2 regions of the Streptomyces sp. NBC_00376 genome follow, and region 1 is predicted to be linked to the other one. Evidence: riboswitches for the same ligand, from Rfam matches in the RefSeq annotation. Region 1 holds a riboswitch; the other holds the start of a gene.

Region 1 (7,567 bases):
ATGTCGAGCGCCCCGACGAGCCGGTCCTCGGACGCGCCGACCGGCAGCTCCACCATCCGGGCGTCCCGCGACACACCGTTCCCGACCTCGTGGGGGCCGTCCGGACACGCCGGGTCGGGCGACGCGGGGTCGCAGGAGAAACGGCAGCCGGAGACGACGTCCACCTCGGGCAGCAGCGCCGAGAGCGCGCGCACGGCGGTGCTCTTGGCGGTGCCCTTCTCCCCGCGCACGAGGACGCCGCCGATGTTCGGTGCGACGGAGTTGAGGAGCAGGGCGAGTTGCAGGTCCTGCTGCCCGACGACGGCGGTGAACGGGAAATGCGTGCTCACGGGGCGATCCCTCCTGCGGGTGAATGGGCATGAAGAAGGCGGTCTCGGGACACGCTGTTCATCGGCGGCCTCCCGGGGCCGCGGGGGCGGCGGGGGCTCCCGGAGCGATGAAGGGAAGACCCGACGGCGCGCCCGACTCGATGAGCCGCAGCAGTGCGTCGGTGTCCGCGTGCTCCTCGACGAGATCGCCGAGGCGGTCCAGCTGCTCCTCGCGCAGCGCCGCGAAACAGGTGTCCGGAGCGGGGACGAAACGCCGGCCGGCGCCACGGGCGACCTCGGCCAGGAAGCGGCGGCGGAACTCGTCGCTCTCCAGCGAGCCGTGCCAGTGGGTGCCCCACACGGCGCCGACCCGGCAGCCGTCCAGGAACGGCTCCCCGCCCCGCACGTCCGCCACGCCGTGGTGGATCTCGTACCCCTCGACCGGCGCGCCGAGCGCCTCGCCGACGGGCCGGGCCAGGGTCTTCTCGCGGTCGAAGCGGATGCGTACGGGGAGCAGGCCGAGGCCCGCCACCTGTCCGGCCCGCGACTCGACCTCGTCCTCGATGTGCTCGCCGAGGATCTGGAAGCCGCCGCAGATGCCGAGGACCGGCCGGCCCTCGGCCGCGCGCCGCACCAGCGCGTCGGCGAGGCCGCGCTCGCGCAGCCAGGCCAGCGCCTTCACGGTGCCGCGGGTGCCGGGCACGACGACCAGGTCCGCGTCGGACAGCTCCTCGGCGCGGTCCACGAACCTGACGACGACGCCGGGCTCGGCGGCCAGCGCGTCCACATCGGTGAAGTTCGACATCAGCGGCACCGCGCACACCGCGACGCGCAGCACGTCCTCGCCGTGCGGCGGCGCGACGACCGACTCGCGCACGGCGCCGCGCAGCGAGACCCGCAGCCCGTCCTCCTCGTCGATGCCGAGACCGTGGGCGAAGGGCAGCACACCGTACGTCGGCCGGCCCGTGAGGTCCCGCAGCATCTCCAGGCCCGGCTCCAGCAGCGACACGTCACCGCGGAACTTGTTGACGAGATAGCCGGCGATCAGCGACTGGTCCTCGGCGGCGAGCAGCGCCGTCGTACCGAAGAACGAGGCGAAGACCCCACCGCGGTCGATGTCGCCGACGACCACCACCGGGAAGCGCGCCGCCCGCGCGATGCCCATGTTCACGATGTCCGTGCGCCGCAGATTGATCTCGGCCGGACTGCCCGCCCCCTCGCAGATCACCGCGTCGTACGTGCCCCGGAGCTGCTCCAGGCACTCCACGACCGTGGAGAGCAGCGCCTCCTGCCTGCCCCCGTGGTAGCCGCGGGCGCTCATCTCGCCGACCGGCTTCCCCATCAGGACGACCTGGCTGGAGCGGTCGCTGCCAGGCTTGAGCAGGACCGGGTTCATCAGCGCGCTCGGCTCGACGCGGGCGGCCTGGGCCTGCATGGCCTGGGCACGCCCTATCTCGGCGCCCTCCCGGGTGACGAACGAGTTGAGCGACATGTTCTGCGCCTTGAAGGGCGCCACCTTCACGCCCCGGCGCACGAGCCAGCGGCAGATCCCTGCCGTGACGACGCTCTTGCCCGCGTCGGAGGTGGTTCCGGCGACCAGCAGCCCGCCGCTCATGCGTTGCTCCGTCCTGTGATGCGAGGTCCCGCAAGGTTGGTCGCGGTGCTCCGGCGCCCCGCGATCCGCCGTGCGGCGAGGGCCGCGCCGAGCCGTCCCGCCACGCACACGCCGAGCGCCAGCGCACTCACCCGGCGCGACAGCCGCACCGCCCGCTCGATGTCCGCGGTCTCCACCGCCCGGCCCGTCTCCCCGTTGAGCACGGGGCGGTGCTCGACCCGGCCGCCGTACGCGAGGGTGCCGCCGAGCCGTACGCCGAGCGCACCCGCGAACGAGGCCTCCACCGGGCCCGCGTTGGGGCTCGGGTGCTTCGCGGCATCGGCCCGCCAGGCGCGGACCGCGCCACGCGGGCGCCCCCCGGCTGCCACGGCGAGCAGGGCCGTGAGCCGGGCGCCCGGCCAGCCCGCGAGGTCGTCGAGGCGGGCCGAGGCCCAGCCGTAGCGCAGATGCCGGGGCGAGCGGTGCCCGACCATGGCGTCGAGGGTGTTCGCGGCCCGGAAACCGGCCAGCCCGGGTACCCCGGCCAGCGCACCCCACACCAGGGCGCCGACCACGGCGTCCGAGGTGTTCTCCGCCACGGACTCCACCACGGCGCGGGCGATCTGCGGTCCGTCCAGGGAATGCGGGTCGCGTCCGCACAGATGCGGCAGCCGCTCCCGGGCCAGCTCGATGTCACCGGCGGCCAGGGCGGAGCCGATGGCCCGCGCCTCGCGGCCCAGGGACGTACCGCCGACGACGGACCAGGTGGCGGCGGCGGTCAGTGCCACGGAGGCGGCGGGGCTGCGGCGCACGGCACGGGTGAGCAGCGCGGCACCGCCCGCGGCGCCTCCGGCACAGACGAGGGTGTGCAGCGCGCCCCAGCCGCGGTGATCGCGCCACAGACGGCGCTCGACGCCCGCCGCGGCCCGCCCGAAGGCGGCGACCGGGTGTCCCCTGCGGGGGTCACCGAGCAGCAGGTCGCCGATCAGGCCGGCCGTGGCGCCGTACGCGAAGATGCGGTCGGCTCGCACGGCTCAGCCGGCCGTCGCGCCTCGGCGGACCTTCGTACAAAGGGCTCTCGTCGAGAGCACCGGGACAGCGGACGCACGGCAGCCGGGCATGGCGATATGTCCTCACTCAGGGTCCGCGCCCTGGTTCGACGTGACCGGCGACGAGAGTCTCCTGGCTCCCGGATCCGCGGTTCCCCCGGCCTTCCAGCCCGCTCGCGCGAGCCGTGACTTCCGGTGTGGGGGACCGCTCCCCGGTGACAGTGGCGGGACCGCGCCGGATTCGCACCGGCTTCCTCTGCTGTCGCCGTAATTGGCTCCGGCAGTCCACCACGCTCTGCGAACGCCCGTCAACCTGCCGTTGACCTGCGACGGCGCAGTGTGCTGAGACGCACATCGGGCCGGACACACGTGGTGTCCGGCCCGACGGGAGAGCGTGCGCGGGAGCGGCTCAGGCGACGATCAGATAGATCCCGTACGCGACGGCCGCCGCGCACAGCCCGAAGCAGACGTACGCGCCGGCGCGGGCCAGCAGCAGCGAGCCGCCGGAGCCGCCCTGCGCCGCCGGTTCCGGCTGCTTGGAGAGGCCGACGATGCCCAGGGTGAAGAGGCCCACCAGCGCGACGGTGACAACGAGGGAGACGCCGAATACGGAGCCGAGGGCTGCCCAGTCGATGTTCATGCTGATTCCTTAGACGGCCGGCTCAGACGGTGGCGGGTCGCGCCGGGTCCTGGGTGGTTCCGGCCGGGGCCGGAATGGTGGTCATGAGGTTCAGGTCCGGCGTCTGGACCGCGGCCGCGGTGGGCGGCGGGCTGACGGCGGCGATGGCCTGGGTGACGACGCCCGCGGGCTCGGCGTCGCCGTCCGACGGGGCGACGTCGCCGTGGCCGACCGGCTTGCGGCGCGACACCAGCCAGATGGCACCGGAGCCCGCGACCAGCAGCGCCGCGACGACCACGACACCCCAGGTGCCCTGCTTGGTGAGGAGCTCCGCGCCCGCCCCGACCAGACCGGCGGCCGGCAGGGTCAGACCCCAGGCGACGAACATCCGGGTGGCGGTGGACCAGCGGACCACACCGCCCTGCCGGCCGAGGCCCGCGCCCATCACGGCGCCGGAGCAGGACTGGGTGGTGGAGAGCGAGAAGCCGAGGTGCGAGGAGGCCAGGATGACCGTGGCCGCGCTGGTCTGGGCGGCGAAGCCCTGCGGCGGCTTGAGGTCGGTGAGGCCGCTGCCCATGGTGCGGATGATGCGCCAGCCGCCCAGGTAGGTGCCGAGCGCGATGGCCGTACCGGCGCAGACGATGACCCAGACCGGCGGGTTGGCGCCCGGGTGCAGGACGCCGCCGGTGACCAGGGCCAGGGTGATGATGCCCATGGTCTTCTGCGCGTCGTTGGTGCCGTGGGCGAGCGAGACCAGTCCGGCCGAGGCGATCTGGCCGGCCCGGTACCCCTTGGCGGTGGCCTTCTCCTGGGCGTCGTTGCGGACCTTGCCGCCGATCCGGTACGTCAGCCTGGTGGCCAGCAGCGCGGCCAGACCGGCGACGATCGGGGCGGCGACCGCGGGGAGCAGCACCTTGGTGACGACGGTGCCGCCGTTGACGGACGACCAGCCGGCCGACATCACGGCCGCACCGATCAGACCGCCGAACAGGGCGTGCGAGGAGCTGGACGGCAGTCCGACCAGCCAGGTCAGCAGGTTCCACAGAATGGCGCCGACGAGTGCCGCGAAGATGACTTCTGTCCGCAGCCCGTCCTCGTTGATGATCCCGCCGGAGATCGTCTTGGCGACCTCCACCGACAGGAACGCGCCGACGAGATTGAGAACGGCGGACATGGCCACCGCTGTCTTCGGTCTGAGTGCACCGGTCGAGATGGTGGTCGCCATCGCGTTCGCGGTGTCATGGAAACCGTTCGTGAAATCGAACACTAGAGCTGTCACGATCACAATCGCGAGTAGCAGCGTGATGTGTTCCATTTACCCAGGCAATCGTTCGACGTCATTGGCATGTGGACCGTAGGCAACCAGGGTGAACGGAAGATGAACTGGACAGGGCGCTGTGGTGTTCCAAAGCGGAGCCGGAGCATTCCGCTTGTTGTCGCGGGGGGCGTGGCCCGGCCTTTCTGCGGGGCGTGGCCCGGCCCTCCGACGGGGTGCGGCCATGGTTTCCGGCGGGGCACGGCTGTGGCCGATCGCATACCTGTTCGCCCCCGGGACTGACAGGATCGGCGCATGAGCGATCAGCAGCGGGACGCGATCGGACAGGCCTGGGACGGCGTCGTCGCCACCGCCCGGCGGACGGCGGCCGAGGGCCTCGTCGTCGGGACCTCGGGAAACGTGTCGGCACGGGTCGGCGACACCATCCTGGTCACGCCGAGCGGAGTGCCGTACGAGCGGCTGGGTCCCGAGGACGCCGTCGGCGTCGATCCGGAGGGCAACCGCGTACTCGGCGAACTCTCCCCGACCAGCGAACTCCCCCTCCACCTCGCCGTCTACCGGAACACCGACGCGGCCGCCGTCGTGCACACCCACGCGGTGCACGCCACCGCCGTCTCCACGCTGGTTCCCGAGGTCCCCCCGGTCCACTACGCCGCCGCCATGCTGGGCGGCCCCGTCCGCGTCGCCCCCTACGCGCGCTACGGCACCGAGGAACTGGCCGTGAACATGCTCGCCGCCCTGCGCGACCGCACCGGCTGCCTGCTCCAGAACCACGGAACCGTCACCTACGGAGCCACCCTGGACCAGGCGTACGACCGGACCGCCCAGCTGGAATGGCTCTGCCGGCTCTGGCTCGCCGCGAGCTCCGTCCCCGGACGCGTCCCGAGCCTGCTCTCCCCGGAGCAGCTGGACGATGTGCAGGAGGCGCTGAAGGCGTACGGACAACCGGGCTGACCGGCCGGTCCGGTCCACCGGACGGCGTAGGGGCCGCTCCGCCCGCTGGCAGGGTCCCGCACCCGCCACGACACTGAAGCGGTGCGCCCGGCAACAGTTACGGCAGCAGCCGTCACCACGATCCTCGGCGTCGGTGCGGCAGCGGTCGCGGCCGGCCGGTTCGCCAGCGACGCCGCCCTCAGGGCCCCGTCCGGACGACCCCTCCCCGCCGACCGCAGACTCACCGTGCACGCCACGGCGGCCGGGCAGGTCACCCTGACCCGTTCCTTCACCGCCCTGCGGCCCGGCACGTACGGACTGACGGGCAAGGACGTCCACGCCGTGGTCGGCCCGGTGATCGAGCACGCCCACCACGCCCCCGACACCGTCGTCCGCAGACTGGAACGCGTCGACCGCGGCAGCCTGGAGACCGGCACCAAGGTCCGGGTCACCCCGCAGCTGCACAGCGGCGACCCGTTCTCTGCCCTCGGCCTGGACCACCGGGACGTCGAGATCCCCGGCGAACTCGGCACCCTGCCCGCCTGGTTCCTGCCCGGCCCCCGCGACACCTGGGTCATCACCGTGCACGGCATCGGCACCACCCGGGAACACCCCATGAACGTCATGAGGTTCCTGCACGGCCTGCGGCTGCCCGTGCTCGATCTGGCCTACCGCGGCGACGCCGGAGCCCCGAGGTCCCCCGACGGCCTCGCTCATCTCGGCGAATCCGAATGGCGCGACCTGGACGCCGCGATCCGCTTCGCCGTGCGGTACGGAGCCGAGAAGGTCGTCCTGCACGGCTGGTCCACCGGCGCCTCCATGGCGCTGCTCGCGGCCGTCAACTCCGCGCTGCGCGACCGGATCTGCGGCCTCGTCCTGGACTCCCCGGTGCTGGACTGGGCCACCACGCTGCGCGCCCTGGCCCTCGCCCGCGGCGTCCCGGCCGCCCTGCTGCCGCTCGCCGTCCGCGCCGCCGAGGGACAGACCGGACTGCACGGCGCCCGGCTGCTCGACGGCTCCCTCGCCCCGGCACTGCGCGCCCCGACCCTGATCTTCCACGGACCCGACGACCGGCTCGCCCCCTGGCAGCCCTCCCGCGACCTCGCCGCCCGCCGCCCGGAGCTGATCGCGCTGCACGCCGTACCGCAGGCTCCGCATGCGGCAATGTGGAATGCCGATCCGGTCCACTACGAAGAGACCCTGCGCCGCTTCCTCACGCCCCTGATGTGAGGTGATGCGAGGGTTCGGCCGATTGGTCCGAGGCCCCGTCCACCAGCCCCTCCACCGGGAATTCGGGTTCCGTTTGGGCTTTCGGGCCGTCAGGGGCAAGACTGCTCCCGTGACGTCCCGTAACCCGCGCGACTCCAGGCTGCGACTTGTCCGCCCGCGACCCCTTGCGACCGCTCGCAAGGCCGTGACCACCCGGCGCACCAGGCCGGCACCCCGCCCACCGGAGGGCACTCCGCCCCGGTCGGAACTGGCCCGGCAGGCCAGGACGGCCCTCGCCGATGCCGTACGGATCGCCCGCTGGGCGGCCGACGGCGCGATCCCCGGCGCACCACCGCTCGCCGCCCAGGCGCTCCAACGGGCCGCGACCGCTCTGGAATTGTCCCCGGCTCAGGTGCGCTCCGGCTGGGACCGGGCCAGGCTCGCCGGCCTTGTCGAACTGCACGGCGACACCGCACGCCCCGGCTGGCGGCTGCGCGCCTGGGACCGCGACGACTCCGCCGTGCTCCGCGGCTGGGTGGCGCTCTTCGACGCCTGGTCGCTCGTCCACCCGGCACCCGC
Region 2 (7,567 bases), 5.9 Mb from region 1:
CACGCATCGCGGGTGCCGCGATCGCCGCCCGAGCCGCCGGGGCACCGCTGCTGGGGACCGACTGGGGCGCCCACGCGGCCACCGCCGACCACGCGGCCGTCCCCCAGGTCGTCTTCACCGACCCGGAGGCGGCCTCGGTCGGCCTCACCCTCGCCGCGGCCGAGCGGGCCGGCCACCGGGTCCGGGCCGTCGATCACGACCTCGCCGCGGTGGCCGGTTCCGGCCTGTACGCGGACGGATACCGGGGCCGTGCCCGCATGGTCGTGGACCTCGACCGGGAGATCCTGCTCGGCGTCACCTTCGTCGGGCCGGGCATCGGCGAGCTGCTGCACTCGGCGACGATCGCGGTCGCGGGCGAGGTCCCCATCGACCGGCTCTGGCACGCCGTTCCCGCGTACCCGACGATCAGCGAGGTCTGGCTGCGGTTGCTGGAGGCGTACCGGGACGCGTAACCGCCCGGGGGCGGGCCGGTGGTGAGGGCGGCGGCGAGCGGTGACTCGGTGCACGGCGGGGCGGTGAGGGCGGCATGAATGCCTCCAACAAGGCTCGGCTCTACGGGGGTTGGGGTGCGGTGAGCAGTATGGACGTCGGTCCCGTCGTCACGGCCGAACCGTTCCGCAGTACCGCGGTGCCGTCCGCGATCCGCGCGACGGCGCCGAGGCCGTGACTGACCAGCAGCCGCGCCGTCCCGTCCTCCTTCGCCCCGGTGCAGCAGCTCGACGACGCGCGTGCCGATCAGCACTACGCGGAACTGCGTTCCTTCTTCGCCGAAGCCGAAGCCTCGGCGGGACCGACCGGCGCCTGCACCACGATCAGCGCCTCCGGGGCGTCGACCTGGCTGAAGGCCGAGAGCAGCAGGTCGAGCCCGCCGTGGCGGGGGAGCAGAACCGAGATCCGGCGGGCCGTCAGATCGCCGACGCCCAGGCACCCCCACCACGGGGCCGGCTCGGGGAAGTCCGCGCGCAAGGCCGCGTAGGCGCCGCGGGGAACCGGCCGGCGACGACGGGATGCCCGGCGGGCCCCGGATGCAGCCGGTCCAGGCCCTCGGGCCCCAGCAGCGGTCCGGCCTCGCGCGGGCCGAAGACATCGGGCCCGTCGATGTGGTGGAGATTCAAGTCGCCTTGTCCGCAGGGGGGTTCGAGGGAAGGTGATCGAGTGCCTCGGGCAGCACCAGTTCCCGACGGGTCCTCCGTCGAAGTCGCCTTCGTCGTGCGCCCAGCGCCAGCCCAGGGTCAGCGGCCGTAGTGCTCGGCGAGGGCGGACGCCATGGCATCCGCCCAGGGCTTGCCCCTTCTCCGGCTCCAGTCACTCGTCGCCGGGGTCCCGTCGGGAACGCCGGGGCGGCCGGGCATCCGATCGGCGGGCCCGAGGGACCGCACCACCTGTGGCGCCGACGCGCTGTCGAAGGGGTGACGGGCGGGGTCCACATCGTCCCAGGCCAGAAAGCAGGGAGCCAGCTCGACAATCACCGCGCAAGCCTGCATTTCCACCCGACTGTTCCGCAAACGGATTACTGCAGGGCGGGGTCGGGCGCGGGGGACAACGGCTGTCCGCACCGCAGGTTCCACCGGCGGGAACGCCCGCTGAGCGCGGTCAGCGTCAGCGGGGCGACGTCCAGCCGCCAGAACGCCTCCACGGGCAGAGCGAGTGCCGCCACCATCATCGCCCGTACCACCGCGGGTTCGACGACGCCCAGCACACGGTGGCCTCCGGTGCCCTCGGCGGACTCCGTCGTCCCCACCGTCTCCAGCCAGTGTTCGGCCCGGAGGCAGAGATCCAGCAGGGACTCGCCGCCGTGGGGAACCGCCGACGGATCGGTCAGCCAGGCCGACACCGCCTCCGGCTCGGCCGTGCTCACCGCTGCCAGCCGCCGACCGCTCCACCGGCCCATGTCCCAGCCACGGACAGCCGGTTCGGGTTCGGCGCGGAGCCCCAACGCGTCGGCGGTCCCGGCGCACCGTTCGGACGGCCCACGCAGATACCGGTCGGCGGCGGGCACCGCCGCGGCGACGGCCCGCGCCCGGCGGGCCCCGGCCGCGTCGAGCGGCGCGTCACCGTCGAAACGGGCCTCCCGCAGCGCGGCGTTGAGCGCCGGTGAGATCAACATCACCTGTACGGTCATGACCCGGTCAACTCCCTGAACTCTGGCCCCATGGGTGTGTCCACCATGGCATCAGGACGGTCCGGCCGCCGTCGGCACCATGGCAGGGGGCTGCCCCCAAGGAGTATCGTCACGACGAGCATGACGTAGGTGCGACGGAAGTCCGGTGAGAATCCGGCACGGTCGCGCCACTGTGAACCCGTCTCCGCGCGGGAAGTCAGACCCAGCACCTACGTCTCAGGCACCACGATCGGGACGCGTGTTCCCTCAGGAGGTTCTGCCATGGCACAGACTGCTGCCCCCGCCACCGCCGTACCGGCGATCACTCCCATCTCCCTGAAGGCCATCGCCCCTTGGGCGGTCTTCTTCGGCATTCTCATGCTCGTGCTGCTGTACTTCGTCGGCGCCGAACAGGGCGCCACCGCGGTCATCTCCGGCGAAGGTGTCCACGAGTGGGTCCACGACGGCCGCCACCTCCTCGGTTTCCCCTGCCACTGACGTACCGTCCGATCCTGGGGAAACCTCATGAACTCCATATCTGTCAGAGCCCTGCTCGTCCGCGGCATGCTGGCCGGCCTCGCCGCGGGCGCGCTCGCCCTGCTGGTCGCCTACTTCCTCGGTGAGTCGCGTGTGGACGCGGCCATCGCCCTGGAGGAATCGCACAGCCACCACCATGACGGCGGCGAGGAACTGGTCAGCCGAACCATGCAGTCCACCGCAGGCCTCGCCACCGGTGTACTGGTCTTCGGCGTCGCGATCGGCGGCATCGCCGCCCTCGTCTTCTGTTACGCCCTCGGCCGGATCGGCAGATTCGGCCCGCGGGCCACGGCCGCACTGATCGCGGGTGCGGCCCTGCTGACGGTGTACGTAGTCCCGTTCCTGAAGTACCCGGCCAACCCGCCGGCCGTCGGCAACCCCGACACCATCGGCCGGCGTACCGCCCTGTTCTTCCTGATGGTCGCCCTCAGTGTGCTGCTGGCCGTCGCCGCGGTCATCCTCGGCAAACGGCTGGCTCCCCGCCTGGGCAACTGGAACGCGACGATCACGGCATCCGCCGCGTACGTCCTGGTGATCGGGCTCGCCTGCGCGTTCCTGCCCTCGTACAACGAGGTCGGCAAGGACTTCCCGGCCGCACTGCTGTGGGAGTTCCGTCTGAGCACCCTCGCCGTGCAGACCACCCTCTGGGTGGCCTTCGGGCTTCTCTTCGGCTATCTGACGGACCGGCTGCTCGCGCCGGGCACCGGCGCCGTCACCACCGCGAACGGCGGCGCCGGACGGGCGGCCACCGCGGCCGGCTGACCGGCACCGCCCACGCGGGCCGACGACCGGAATCCCGCCGGGACCTCCCGGCGGAGTTCCGGCGTCCCGCCCCGCACAGGCTCACCGCTGGGGCCGCGGGCCCCAGTCGATCCGGTAGTACTTCAGCCGCTCGTCCTGCTTCACCAGGCGCATGCCGACGGCTTCCATGACGCGCTGGGACGCGGTGTTGTCCAGGTCGCTGTCACCGTGCGCACGACTCACCCCCTGCTCACGGGCGAACAGCAGCAGGGCGCGCAGCGCCTCGGAGGCGTAACCCATCCCTCGTGCCGAGGGGACGAGGCCGTAGCCGATCGTGACCTCCCCGTTCTCGTCCGGCGCACCGTGGAATCCCATCCCGCCGATCACCAGCCCGTCGGTGCGGCGCCGTATCTCGTACGAACCGAAAGGGCTGGGATCGCCGGTCGTCGCACAGGTGTCGAGGAAGCGCTCGGCCGCGGCCATCTCGCCGGGGGACGGGTAGCCGGGTGCCCAGCGGTCCCCTTCGCCCGGCGTGCCCGAGAGCACCCGCAGGGCGTCGGAGCCGTTCATCAGGCGGAGCAGGAGGCGCGGAGTGACGATGTGGGTCATGAGGGAGTGAAGTATCACGCGGGGCGGGCAGGCGGCATCCCGATTTGCCGGGATGCCGCCGTGGCGCCGATGCCCGGCTCACGAGCCGACGGACCCCCCGGTGCTCGTCCGCCCCGGGCCGGAGTCGAAGTCACCGGCGAACGCCGCGGCCATCCGCAGATGACCGGCCGCCTCCGCGCCCCGCCCCTGCCGCTCAAGGGTGCGGCCCAGCATCAGCCGCGCGTAGTGCTCCACCGGGTCGAGCTCCAGCACCGCCCGCAGCTCCGTCTCGGCCTTTCCGAGCCGCGCCGAGTGGTAGTAGGTCCGGGCCAGCAGCAGTCGCGGCGACACCTGCTCCGGGACCTCCTCGACCAGCCCCTCCAGGATCCGGGCCGCGGTCATGTACTCCTTCGCCTCGAAGAACATCTGCGCACGGTTCCAGCGGTCGGCAGCCGTGCCGAACTCGTAGTAGGTGTCGCTCACTTGACCTCCTTGGTCACGGACCGCGCCGGGGTGGTGCCCCGTTTCGTCCAACCGCGGGCCGAGCCGCTGCCCGGCCTCCTTGTGATTGCCTGAACCCCACCTGGTGGTTGAATATTCCACTAAATTATCGGCGTGGGTACCGGCGCTCCCGGGCCTGCTCGGGAATAGGTTGAGCGCCATGAGCAATCTCGATCGCCAGGCCGCACTCTCCGTCTGCGGAGGACGGGGCTTCGTCGTCGCCGAGCCCGTACGGGAACTCCTCACCCCCCGCCACGTCCGGCTGGGCGAGTCCACCGAGGTCCGCAGGCTGCTGCCCAACCTGGGCCGCCGGATGGTCGGTGCCTGGGCCTTCGTCGATCACTACGGCCCCGACGACATCGCGGACGAACCCGGGATGCAGGTGCCGCCCCACCCTCACATGGGCCTGCAGACGGTCAGCTGGCTGCACGCCGGCGAGGTCCTGCACCGGGACAGCCTCGGGAGCCTGCGCACGATCCGGCCACGCGAACTGGGGCTGATGACCTCCGGCCGGGCCATCAGCCACTCCGAGGAGAGCCCGAAGGCCCACGCGAGGTTTCTGCACGGCGCCCAGCTCTGGGTGGCGCTGCCGGCCGCCCACCGCCAGGTCGAGCCCCATTTCCAGCACCACACCGACCTGCCGACCGTCTCCGCCCCGGGCCTCGTCGCCACCCTGATCCTGGGCGAACTCGACGGCACCACCTCGCCCGGCACCACGTACACCCCGATCGTCGGCGCGGACGTCGCCCTGGCCGCCGGCGCCGAGGCCCGACTGCCGCTCGACCCCGACTTCGAGTACGCGGTGCTCTCGATGTCCGGCCAGGCCGAGGTCGACGGTGTGCCCGTGGTCCCAGGCTCCATGCTCTACCTCGGCTGCGGCCGCACCGAACTCCCGTTGCGCGCGGACAGCGACGCGGGCCTCATGCTCCTCGGCGGCGAGCCCTTCGAGGAGGAGATCGTCATGTGGTGGAACTTCATCGGCCGGTCCCACGAGGAGATCGAGGAGGCCAGGCAGGCCTGGATGGAGAGCTCCCGCTTCGGCGACGTGAAGGGCTACGACGGCGACCGACTGCCCGCGCCCGAACTGCCGCCCGTCGCGCTGAAGCCGCGGGGTCGGGTGCGCTGAACCGGAGCCCCGGCCGCCACCCCGTCCGGAGCGGGTGGTTGACCGCCAGGGCCACGCCTGCCCGCACGGCCGGCCTGCCGCGCAGGCCCCGCGCGGGCAGGAGCGCGGCAGCGCTTCGACAGATCCGCGCCGTCGAGCACGAGTTCAGTCGGACGATGTGACGGGGGACCACATGCCGAACCACTGCTCGGCGCCGTAGGCCTCATACCGCTCCACCTCGATGAACCCCAGCTTCGCCGCGAGGCGCATCGAGCGGAGGTTGGCGGTCTGGGTGGCGAGCACCACCGGTTCGCCGGGAAGCGCGCCGGCGAACCAGTCGAGTGCCGCTGCGCATGCCTCAGCGGCGTATCCGTGCCCCCACGCCTGCGGCAGGAACAGGTAGCCGAGCTCGGTTTTCCCGGCAGCCTGACGAAGATGCCCCGTGTCCTTGACGAGCGTGATCTGGCCGATCATCGCTCCGCCGAGATCGACTATGAAAAGGCCGGGGCGCCGACTGGGTGTCCCGGGCATCGCGTGCTCGAGCTCGTCACGCGGTCGAGGGCCACCGAGGTAGGTGCCCACCTCCGGCGAGGCCAGCAGTTCGATGAGCGCGGCACGGTCCCGGGCCTCGGGCTCACGGAGCACGAGTCTCCCGGTCTCGATCGGGGCAGGTGGCCAGGGGATGGGTCCGAGCTCGGTCATGCCGGTCAGCCAATCAGCAGACTCGGCAGCGATCAAGATTCGCGGGAGGGCCGCCTGTTCACACTGCAGTCGTACACCCACAGCCCTGGAGTGAACCACGTGGAAGTGCATCCCGCCCGTCGCCGGGCGGCCCGGCCGGCCTCGGCGGCGACTCAAGAACGCCAGATCATGATCGCGTCATGGGCTCTCATGGCCTGCACGGGGGCAGAGACCCTCTCCTCCTGCCCGCGTGCAAGCCGTACCGGCTCCCCGGTTCAGGCAGGTCCTGTCAGGTGCTGCCACACCGTCGGGTCCGTGCGGGGCCCGCCGCGGGTGTCCGCGCCGTACCTGGCGATCTCGGCGTCGAGGTCCAGGGGGCGGGTGGGAGAGGTCATGGCCGACAGTTCGGCGACAACCGCCCCGTCCGGGACCAGCCAGCACACCTCGAAGTCCAGACCGTCCGGGTCACGCGCATAGAGCGCCTTCGTGGAGGCGTGATTGCTCGCCCCGGTCAGCGCACCCGCCTCGGTGAGACGGGCCTGCACACGGCGCAGCTCGGCCAGGGTGTCGACCTCCCAGGCCAGGTGATACAGCCCCACCGTCCCGGCACGGTGGCCGCCGGGCGCCGTGTCCCGGGCCTGGAACAGTCCCAGGTCGTGGTCGTTGGCGGAGTCCGCCGCCTGAAGGAAGGCGGCCCCGGGGAACGCCTGGGGCAGCGCCCTGAAGCCGAGGACGTCACAGTAGAAGGCCGTACTGCGCGCCACATCGGACACGAACAGCACGGCGTGGTTCAGCCGGTGGATCGGCATGGTCGGGATCGGCTCCATTCGCGAAAGGGTCTGCGGTCACAATGAAGTATTCGGTGCCGGTCACTCGGCCCCGCACCGGGATGGGCAGCCGTTCCAACGGGCAACACACCGGCCGGCATCGACTCCACGGGAGAACGGGCCATCGGTCGCCAATGGCACCTCATGAGGGTGCAGGGCCCAAGTGTCCTCGGGGTGGCGGACCAGGTGCGGGGCGAGTGTGCCGGTGATGATCCGGGTGAGCCGGACCGGGATCTGCTGGAACTGATTCCTCTCGTACTCATGCCGGTCCGACGGCGTGTGCGGATGTTCAGAGTGGCGAGCCGTTGTGTCCGCCGAACCATGCCCGGGTTTCCGGCTGGTTGGGTCGGACGAGGGCGAGGATCGCGGGCACCAGCCAGGCGACCCCGAGAATGGGCATCACCTCGAAGAACACCACGGTGAAAGGCAGGGCGGTCCAGCCGTACGCGAAGGCCGAGGTCCGCAGGCCGGGGTTGCGGGTGGGGA

Evidence for each region. A riboswitch is a leader RNA that binds a small molecule or an ion and turns the genes downstream of it on or off. The one in region 1 is predicted to bind cobalamin.
Region 2: another riboswitch for cobalamin. It lies ahead of OG842_RS03830 (CbtB domain-containing protein); the one in region 1 lies ahead of OG842_RS30190 (cobalamin biosynthesis protein).

What each region holds. Positions count from the first base shown of each region.
Region 1 covers NZ_CP107960.1:6,688,273-6,695,839, forward strand. Annotated here, with positions in the region: gene OG842_RS30180 (putative cobaltochelatase) at 1-329, opposite strand, end outside; gene OG842_RS30185 (cobyric acid synthase) at 388-1,923, opposite strand; gene OG842_RS30190 (cobalamin biosynthesis protein) at 1,920-2,933, opposite strand; cobalamin riboswitch at 3,079-3,207, opposite strand; gene OG842_RS30195 (hypothetical protein) at 3,361-3,591, opposite strand; gene OG842_RS30200 (inorganic phosphate transporter) at 3,614-4,885, opposite strand; gene OG842_RS30205 (class II aldolase/adducin family protein) at 5,141-5,800, shown strand; gene OG842_RS30210 (alpha/beta hydrolase) at 5,882-7,009, shown strand; gene OG842_RS30215 (hypothetical protein) at 7,194-7,567, shown strand, end outside.
Region 2 covers NZ_CP107960.1:811,639-819,205, reverse strand. Annotated here, with positions in the region: gene OG842_RS03850 (dihydrolipoyl dehydrogenase family protein) at 1-452, shown strand, start outside; gene OG842_RS03845 (hypothetical protein) at 742-966, opposite strand; gene OG842_RS03840 (hypothetical protein) at 1,233-1,469, opposite strand; gene OG842_RS03835 (histidine phosphatase family protein) at 1,511-2,122, opposite strand; adenosylcobalamin (AdoCbl) riboswitch at 2,232-2,380, shown strand; gene OG842_RS03830 (CbtB domain-containing protein) at 2,384-2,599, shown strand; gene OG842_RS03825 (CbtA family protein) at 2,627-3,400, shown strand; gene OG842_RS03820 (GNAT family N-acetyltransferase) at 3,482-3,988, opposite strand; gene OG842_RS03815 (tetratricopeptide repeat protein) at 4,067-4,450, opposite strand; gene OG842_RS03810 (pirin family protein) at 4,629-5,594, shown strand; gene OG842_RS03805 (GNAT family N-acetyltransferase) at 5,739-6,275, opposite strand; gene OG842_RS03800 (VOC family protein) at 6,530-7,081, opposite strand; gene OG842_RS03795 (hypothetical protein) at 7,371-7,567, opposite strand, start outside.